2 linked regions of the Ketobacter alkanivorans genome follow. The protein of the gene in region 2 interacts with the protein of the main gene of each other region in a pairwise test. Links are inferred from orthologs where the notes say so. Each region holds a gene or a part of one and is shown on either strand. Other genes may lie near its edges.

Evidence for each region. The genes of interacting proteins can lie anywhere in the genome.
Region 1: the proteins of Kalk_RS13470 (region 2) and ndk interact in binary tests that used the Escherichia coli proteins (3 or more experiments, as listed by UniProt). The link is inferred for Ketobacter alkanivorans from one-to-one orthologs.

Annotation. Positions count from the first base shown.
Region 1 is NZ_CP022684.1:1,293,139-1,296,581, reverse strand. The notes cover bases 449-3,443. They hold ndk (nucleoside-diphosphate kinase), read left to right. Parts: upstream 449-1,727; coding sequence 1,728-2,159; downstream 2,160-3,443. Other genes in these bases: rlmN (23S rRNA (adenine(2503)-C(2))-methyltransferase RlmN), read left to right, coding at 2,265-3,440; Kalk_RS05475 (IscS subfamily cysteine desulfurase), read left to right, coding at 467-1,612. Outside these bases: Fe-S cluster assembly transcriptional regulator IscR, read left to right, coding at 1-374. UniProt on the Escherichia coli protein: Major role in the synthesis of nucleoside triphosphates other than ATP. The ATP gamma phosphate is transferred to the NDP beta phosphate via a ping-pong mechanism, using a phosphorylated active-site intermediate.
Region 2 is NZ_CP022684.1:3,135,482-3,139,327, forward strand. Bases 537-3,484 are described here. They hold Kalk_RS13470 (5-formyltetrahydrofolate cyclo-ligase), read right to left. Parts: upstream 2,346-3,484; coding sequence 1,728-2,345; downstream 537-1,727. Other genes in these bases: Kalk_RS13465 (hypothetical protein), read left to right, coding at 537-1,111; Kalk_RS21610 (hypothetical protein), read left to right, coding at 1,564-1,689; Kalk_RS13480 (cell division protein ZapA), read right to left, coding at 2,731-3,045; Kalk_RS13485 (TIGR02449 family protein), read right to left, coding at 3,042-3,257; Kalk_RS13490 (UPF0149 family protein), read left to right, coding at 3,429-3,484. Outside these bases: more of Kalk_RS13465, read left to right, coding at 1-536; more of Kalk_RS13490, read left to right, coding at 3,485-3,846. UniProt on the Escherichia coli protein: Involved in the removal of 5-formyltetrahydrofolate.

The sequences.
Region 1 (3,443 bases), 1.8 Mb from region 2 along the record:
TGGAGCAGTTGTTCGCTAAGTTGCGTAAAAATGACTTGGTCTCCAGTGTGCGTGGTCCGGGTGGAGGCTATCGCCTCAGTCGTCCGGGTGAAGAGCTTTATGTTGCGCAAATCATTGATGCTGTTGATGAAAAGGTCGATGTTACTCGCTGCAATGGGCATGGAGACTGTCAGGATGGCGAAACGTGCCTGACCCATGATCTTTGGCAGGATCTGAGTCATCAGCTGCATGATTTTCTTTCTGGAATCAGCCTGCAAAACCTGGTGGATCGCCAGGAAGTGCGTCGAGTGGCGGATCGTCAGGACAAATACCAAAGCGAGCGTAACAGTAAGGGTAGCGATCTGGATCGTGTGCCCATGAGCGAAATCAACTGATTCCTGTCGGGCAGGCCGCTGTAAACGGTTTTGCCCGAGCCCCCCAGCCTGCCTTATAATTGCGCACCGTTTCTTTACTTCTCGAGCCTGAAATGCGCCCCGTTTACCTCGATTATGCCGCCTCAACCCCTGTTGATCCCGCTGTAGCGGAGATTATGGCCCGTCATTTGACGCTGGATGGTGTGTTTGCCAACCCGGCATCGCGCTCCCATATTTACGGTTGGCAGGCAGAAGAAGCGGTCGAGGCGGCCCGGCGCCAGGTGGCTGAGTTAATCGGTGCAGAGTCTCGCGAGATCGTCTGGACTTCTGGCGCCACTGAGTCCGACAACCTTGCCATCAAAGGTGTGATGGCGGCCAATGCCGATCGTGGCGATCACATTATCACCTCAGTTATTGAGCATAAGGCGGTGTTGGATACCTGTGCCTATCTAGAGGGTAAAGGCTATCGGGTGACGTATTTACAGCCTGATGATCGGGGGCTGATTCACCCCGAGCAAGTGGCGGATGCGATACAAGATAGTACGGTGCTGGTGTCACTGATGCAGGTGAATAATGAGCTGGGTACGGTGACCGATATTGATGCCATTGCCCGCATTACCCGTGATCGTGGTGTGTTGTTTCATGTGGACGCAGCGCAAAGTGCTGGCAAGCTGCCTATCAATCTGTCTGATTCCCCGGTTGATCTGATGTCGCTGTCATCCCATAAAGTGTACGGCCCTAAAGGCATGGGGGCGCTCTTTGTGAGGCGTAATCCGCAGGTCAAAGTGGCGGCCCAAATTCACGGTGGCGGTCATGAGCGCGGAATGCGTTCCGGCACTTTGGCCACCCATCAGATCGTGGGGATGGGGGAGGCGTTTCGCCTGGCGGCCGAATTGATGGTGGCGGAGTCCGAACGCTTGAGTGCTATGCGTCAGCGGTTGTGGCATGGAATCTCTGCTCTGGATGGGGTCTATATGAATGGCTGCGCTCAGCAACGGGTAGCGGGCATTCTCAATATTGCGTTTGATGCAGTGGACGGAGAATCCCTGATGATGGCGCTGAACGATCTGGCGGTGTCTTCTGGCAGTGCCTGTAACTCGGCCACCGTCGCACCTTCCTATGTGGTGAAGAGCTTGGGCTTACGTGATCAGTTGGCGTTGTCCTCGGTGCGTTTCTCCTTGGGCCGTTTTACCCGCGAAGATGATATTGAGTTTGCCATCGAGCGGGTTACCGAGACGGTGACCCGTCTGCGAGGCTGATTGTATTCATTGTTGTAAAACCTGAGTATAATCGCCGCTTTCCACCTTCCCCGCCTGTGGCGGAGATTGGCCAGTTTTTATAACCCATTGATTTTTAAATATTTTGGAGAGAACCATGGCGGTACAACGCACTTTTTCAATCATCAAGCCTGACGCAGTTGCCAAAAATGTAGTGGGTGAAATCCTGACCCGCTTCGAAAAAGCCGGTCTGAAAGTTGTGGCTTCCAAAATGGTTCACTTATCTGAGAAGACTGCCGGTGGTTTTTATGCCGAGCACAGCGAGCGTCCTTTCTTCAAGGATCTGGTATCTTTCATGACCTCTGGCCCGGTAGTGGTTCAGGTTCTGGAAGGCGAGAATGCTGTTGCCTTGAATCGTGAACTGATGGGTGCCACCAACCCTAAAGAAGCTGCTGCAGGAACTATTCGCGCTGATTTCGCTCAAACTATCGACGAGAATGCAGTGCACGGCTCTGATTCAGAAACCTCTGCTGCCCGTGAAATCGCTTACTTTTTCGCTGAAAGCGAGCTGTGCCCACGCACTCGTTAATTGCGTAAAAACAGCAATTTACGCTACGCTTAGTGACAAATGGAGTCGAATGGCTCCATTTGTCGTATCTACAGGGTCCAAATATTGGGCCACACAGGTGTCAAAATGAACCCAGGTTCTGATCCGAACGAAAGCAGCACGAATAAAGTCAATTTATTGGGAATGACGCGCCCGCAGATGGAGGATTTCTTTGAATCCATCGGCGAAAAGCGTTTTCGTGCCCACCAGATTATGAAGTGGATTCACTTCTTTGGGGTGGATGATTTCGAGGCCATGACCAATTTGGGTAAGGCCCTGCGTACCAAGCTGCATGAGGTCGCCGAGATCCGCGGCCCGAAAGTGGATCTGGAGCACTTTTCCAAAGATGGCACCCGCAAGTGGGTGGTGGAACTGGATCAAGGCAATAAAGTTGAAACAGTGTTCATCCCGGATGGCAATCGTGGCACGTTGTGTGTGTCCTCCCAGGTGGGTTGCGCTCTGGATTGCAGTTTCTGCTCAACCGGCAAACAAGGTTTCCAGCGGGACCTGAGTGTGGCCGAGATCATCGGTCAGGTGTGGATAGCCCAACGCTCATTTGGTGCTCCTGAAAATCGCGGTTTGCGCAATATCACTAATATTGTAATGATGGGCATGGGCGAGCCCCTGTTGAATTTTGATAACGTCATCGACGCGATGGAGTTGATGAAGGACGATCTGGGTTACGGCGTAGCCAAGAAGAGGCTGACATTGAGCACCTCCGGTGTGGTGCCGAAGATGTATGAGCTGTATGAGCGTATTGATGTAGCGCTGGCAGTGTCGCTTCATGCTCCCAATGATGAGTTGCGGGATGTGCTTGTTCCTGTTAATAAAAAGTACCCTTTATCGGAATTGATGAAGGCTTGCCGCCAATATGTGGACAAGTTCCCAGACTCGCGACGGGTAACCATGGAGTATGTTTTGATCGATGGTGTGAATGATAAATTCGAGCATGCTGAACAATTAGTTGAGCTGCTGCAGGACGTGCCTTCCAAGATCAATCTGATTCCGTTTAACCCTTTCCCCAATTCGGGGTACAAGCGCCCCAATGGCCTGCGGATCAAAGCATTTCAGGATCGTTTGATGAAGGCAGGGTTTGTCACCACCATTCGTACCACCCGTGGGGATGACATTGACGCTGCCTGTGGTCAGTTAGTGGGCAAAGTTCAGGATCGAACTCGACGCTCGGCCCAATGGCAGGCTAAGGTCGCGGCAAAAGGCAATAAAATTCCGGTACAGCAGGTGCACCCTTCAGGGCGTTCCTGAGGC
Region 2 (3,846 bases):
GACGATACCAAAGCACACCACTATGCCGGATTCAGGTTATCCGCTGTTGTCGTATGTGCATGGTGCCGGTGGCCGTGCCAGTCAGGTGTATGATCGTGGTGAATTCGATCATCTGGATCCATCGCAATATCCATTCTATATGGGTAAACCCGGCGAGGGGCCAGCGCAGATTGCGGCAGAGCGGGGTTGGGCCAGTTCTGGTTTGGCGGGCCATGCCTCCTACGATCATATTCCCCAGTGGGGCAGCCTGAACGGGGTGATGGTGTATAACGTGTTTAACCCCGAAGGGCTGGCGGGTAACTACATGACGATGGCGTGGGAGCGCATCTTTTTCCGTCGTATAGTTGATCGTATCGAGGTGGATGCAAGCCTGTGTCCGCAGGCTGATCCGGGGCCTGGGCATACCCGCTTCCACTTCGATCGCAACTTGCAGGTTAACCTGGGTCAATCGCAGGGTAATTGGGTTAGTTCTTTGATGGTGGCGGCGGACCCTCGACCTTATCAGGGCGTGGTGTTTTCAGGTGCTGCCGGTATCTGGCCGCGACTGTTTAATAACAACCCCGGTTTTGAATTGGCCATGAACAGTGCGGTTATCAATCGCATTCCGTTTTTGGATCTGGATGACGCCCACCCTTTTCTGATGCTGCTGGAGTGGAATCTGGGGGCGGTGGACACGATCACCAACCTGGACAGGTTGATGTATCACCCGACCAAGGTGCCGCCCCACGTGATTGGGTTCTCCGGTTACAACGATTATTTGCTGGCAGAAACCACCCAGCGGCCTTTCTTTATGACATTGGGGTCTGACCTGTTGGGGGATGACATTGGCCAGAGCGCCAAGCGAACCTTTATGCCCCATATCACTCTGGGGGGCGCGCAGCATTTGGCGTATCCGGCTTCGGCAAATTTTGATGTGCCGGGGTATGGGCCTCGCACCAACGTGGTGATGCGCTATCGCGGCGACAACCCGGCGTTGCTGTATAACGGCCATGAAGTGCTGTTCCAGTCTGATGCGATCAAGCACCAATATGGATGTTTTTTGGAGCATTTGGCTCAGGGGCGAGTGCCTGTCGTTGATGTGGGGTATGAGCAGGGTGGGCCTTGTTTATGAGCGCCCCAAGCTGGAACGTTATGGAAGAGCAGTGAAAGTGTGAACCGGTCCGGACAATTATTGTTGAAGTAAGCCATTGTTTTTTAAATTGGACCTTTTCAAGGTTGCGGACACGTGTTAATTTTCCCGACACCTAAAGCGTTTCCGTGTTGCGCATGGTCTGGCGCCGAATGATCTCATTCAGTTTCAGACTCTGCTGATAAAATCATAAAAACCTGTTCATTATGTGAGCTGATGCTCACTTGCCAGCTGGCTGATGGCGCGGGCTGGTCTATATTGATAGTGAAAGCAGTAATGTATACACGGCGTAGCAAGGTCAGTGGTGCTGGCTTTAGGTGGTAGACGCTCTGTTTTCTGGCTCTTTCCGCACGACGGAATAATAAAACCAACAACGAGTCAGAAATTGGCCCATCGACTATTCGATGGCGTGTTTTTAACGAGGCAAGGTAAAAATGAGAAAGAAACCCGATTTGTTGGTTGTGCTGGTGTTGGTACTGGGTTTGGGTGTGCTCGCAAGCTCCTATACCCAAGGTCAACCCGACCCTGAAATGGTCGCTAGCCAATTCTCCATCCGCTAGTCTTAAGGCTGGCTTCCTCGCTCCGGTAGCTGTTCAGGCTACCGGGCGCTGTAAATATCCTTATCCGTAACAATCTTGTTCATCATAATATCCCAGCGCTCATTGGGCAGGGTGTCTACTTTCTGGCATTCGTGCGCAACCCCGATCATGCGGGGCTTGCGGGGTTTGCTGTTGTCATTCAGAAACGCGAACGTTCTGTCGTAAAAGCCGCCGCCCATGCCCATACGGTTCCCGTTTTCGTCAAACCCCACCAGGGGCGTTAATACCAAATCCAGGGTCCACACCGGGCAGTGGGAATCCTGATCGCAAAGGGGCTCTGGAATGCCAAAGCGATTTTTTGCCAATACCTGATGGGGGTGATGGGCCATGAATAACAGGCGGCCTGTTGAAAACGGGTGCAGTACCGGCAGGTAGATCTGCTTGCCCAGCCGCCAGGCCAGTTCCAGCAGGGGTTGTGGGTCAATTTCGCCATCGTTGGGTATATAGGCGGCGATTCGCTGACCAAAGATGAATTCGGGCAGCAGGCTCAGTTGGCGACACAGGCCCATCGAGGCGTGTTTCTGCTGGTGTGGGCTGAGGCTGCGGCGCTGCTGGCGCAGTGCTTTGCGGATCTGATTTTTGGCCGGGGTGCTGGTATTGGGCAGTTCCAAGGTCACGGATTCCAATTCTGTGTTTGGGTGTTTTATTGGGTAGCGTCTGCAGGAAAAAGGCTAATACAGCGTAATTCAGCTGTCATAAGATTGTGAGTATAGAAGGCGTTAGCGCATGAGGGTATGCGCCGGCGCTAAAAAAATAGCGCCCCCCGTTCTGCCGTGACTGGCGGTAGCCCTTGAACCCAAGGTTCAAGGTGGTGGCTCCTGTGATGCATCGGGCTTTCCGTCAGGCGGACATGCACTCCCGCATCAACCAGAACCCCCGGGTAAAAAAGCATCGGCTCAGGGACGTCGGCCAGAAGCTCGAACAGCGCAGGGGGCTGAAGCATCAGTATAACGGAAGTGGGGGTGTTTCTCGAATAACCTATTTCTTGTCGAGGTCTTGACTTTACAGATCCAGCTGCCGGGCCGACGCCAGTGCGCGCTCGATTTTGTCATTAAGCTTGGCCAGCTGCTTCTCGGTGATGCGGTCGTAGTTGGCCAGCTCGGACTGGGCCTTGATCAGCTCGTGGGCAATATTCAGGGCCGCCATCACCGCAATGCGATCCACCCCGACGATCTTGCCGGAACGGCGGATTTCGCGCATGCGTTCGTCTAGCAGGCGGGCGGAGTTTTTCAGCTCGTCCACCTCGCTGGGAGGGCAGCTTACGCCGTAGTCCCGATCCAGGATGTTGACGTGCAAGGTATGTAGTGGGTCGCTCATGAATCCTGCTCCAGCGCTTTCAGGCGCGAAATCATCGCTTCGACCTTGGCTCGTGCCATGTCGTTTTTCTTCATCAGGTTGGCACGCTCTTCCGCCAGCTGGCTTTCGCGGGATTTCAGCGATCGGTTATGGCGTTTGTATTCGTCGCAAAGATCGATGAATTCGTCAACGCGGGATTCAAGGTTTTTGAAAAGCTGCTCAACTTTGTTCATAGAATTTGGTCGCAATTTTTGTTTTCCATGTTACATCAAGTGTTATGGCGGCACTATGGCCCTTTTCTCTTTCGTGCCGAACCTCACATTAAGCTTAGCCCCATTCCTGGCTTTGCTACATCTTATGGCGTGTTACAATGCCTGGGAGTGTTGAATTTTGGGAAAATAGCTATGTCCTCGCAATCTGAAGATATTCTGGATTTCTACGAGTTGGAAGCAGAACTGCAAAAAATCGAGGCGCTGGCGACGCCGTCGGAGGCCCATGGCATCCTTTGTGGTCAACTCAGTGCCGGTTTCAAGTCTGATCAGATGGTCTGGCTGAAAGAATACCTGCCCAACTTGGGGGTGAAGGGTGAGCCCTGGGAGAATACCCGCGACTGGTTCTTCCAATTGCACAAATTCACGCTGGAGGAGCTGGTAGACGATCAGTTCAACTTTATGCCTTTGCTGCCGGATGACGAAGACCCGCTGGATGCCCGGTTGGGTGCTCTGGCGGAGTGGTGTTCCGGGTTTTTGGCCGGTTTTGGCGGCGCTGGAGCCCGCAAGCCCGAGGAGTTCACCGAGGATGCCCTCACTGCGTTACGGGATA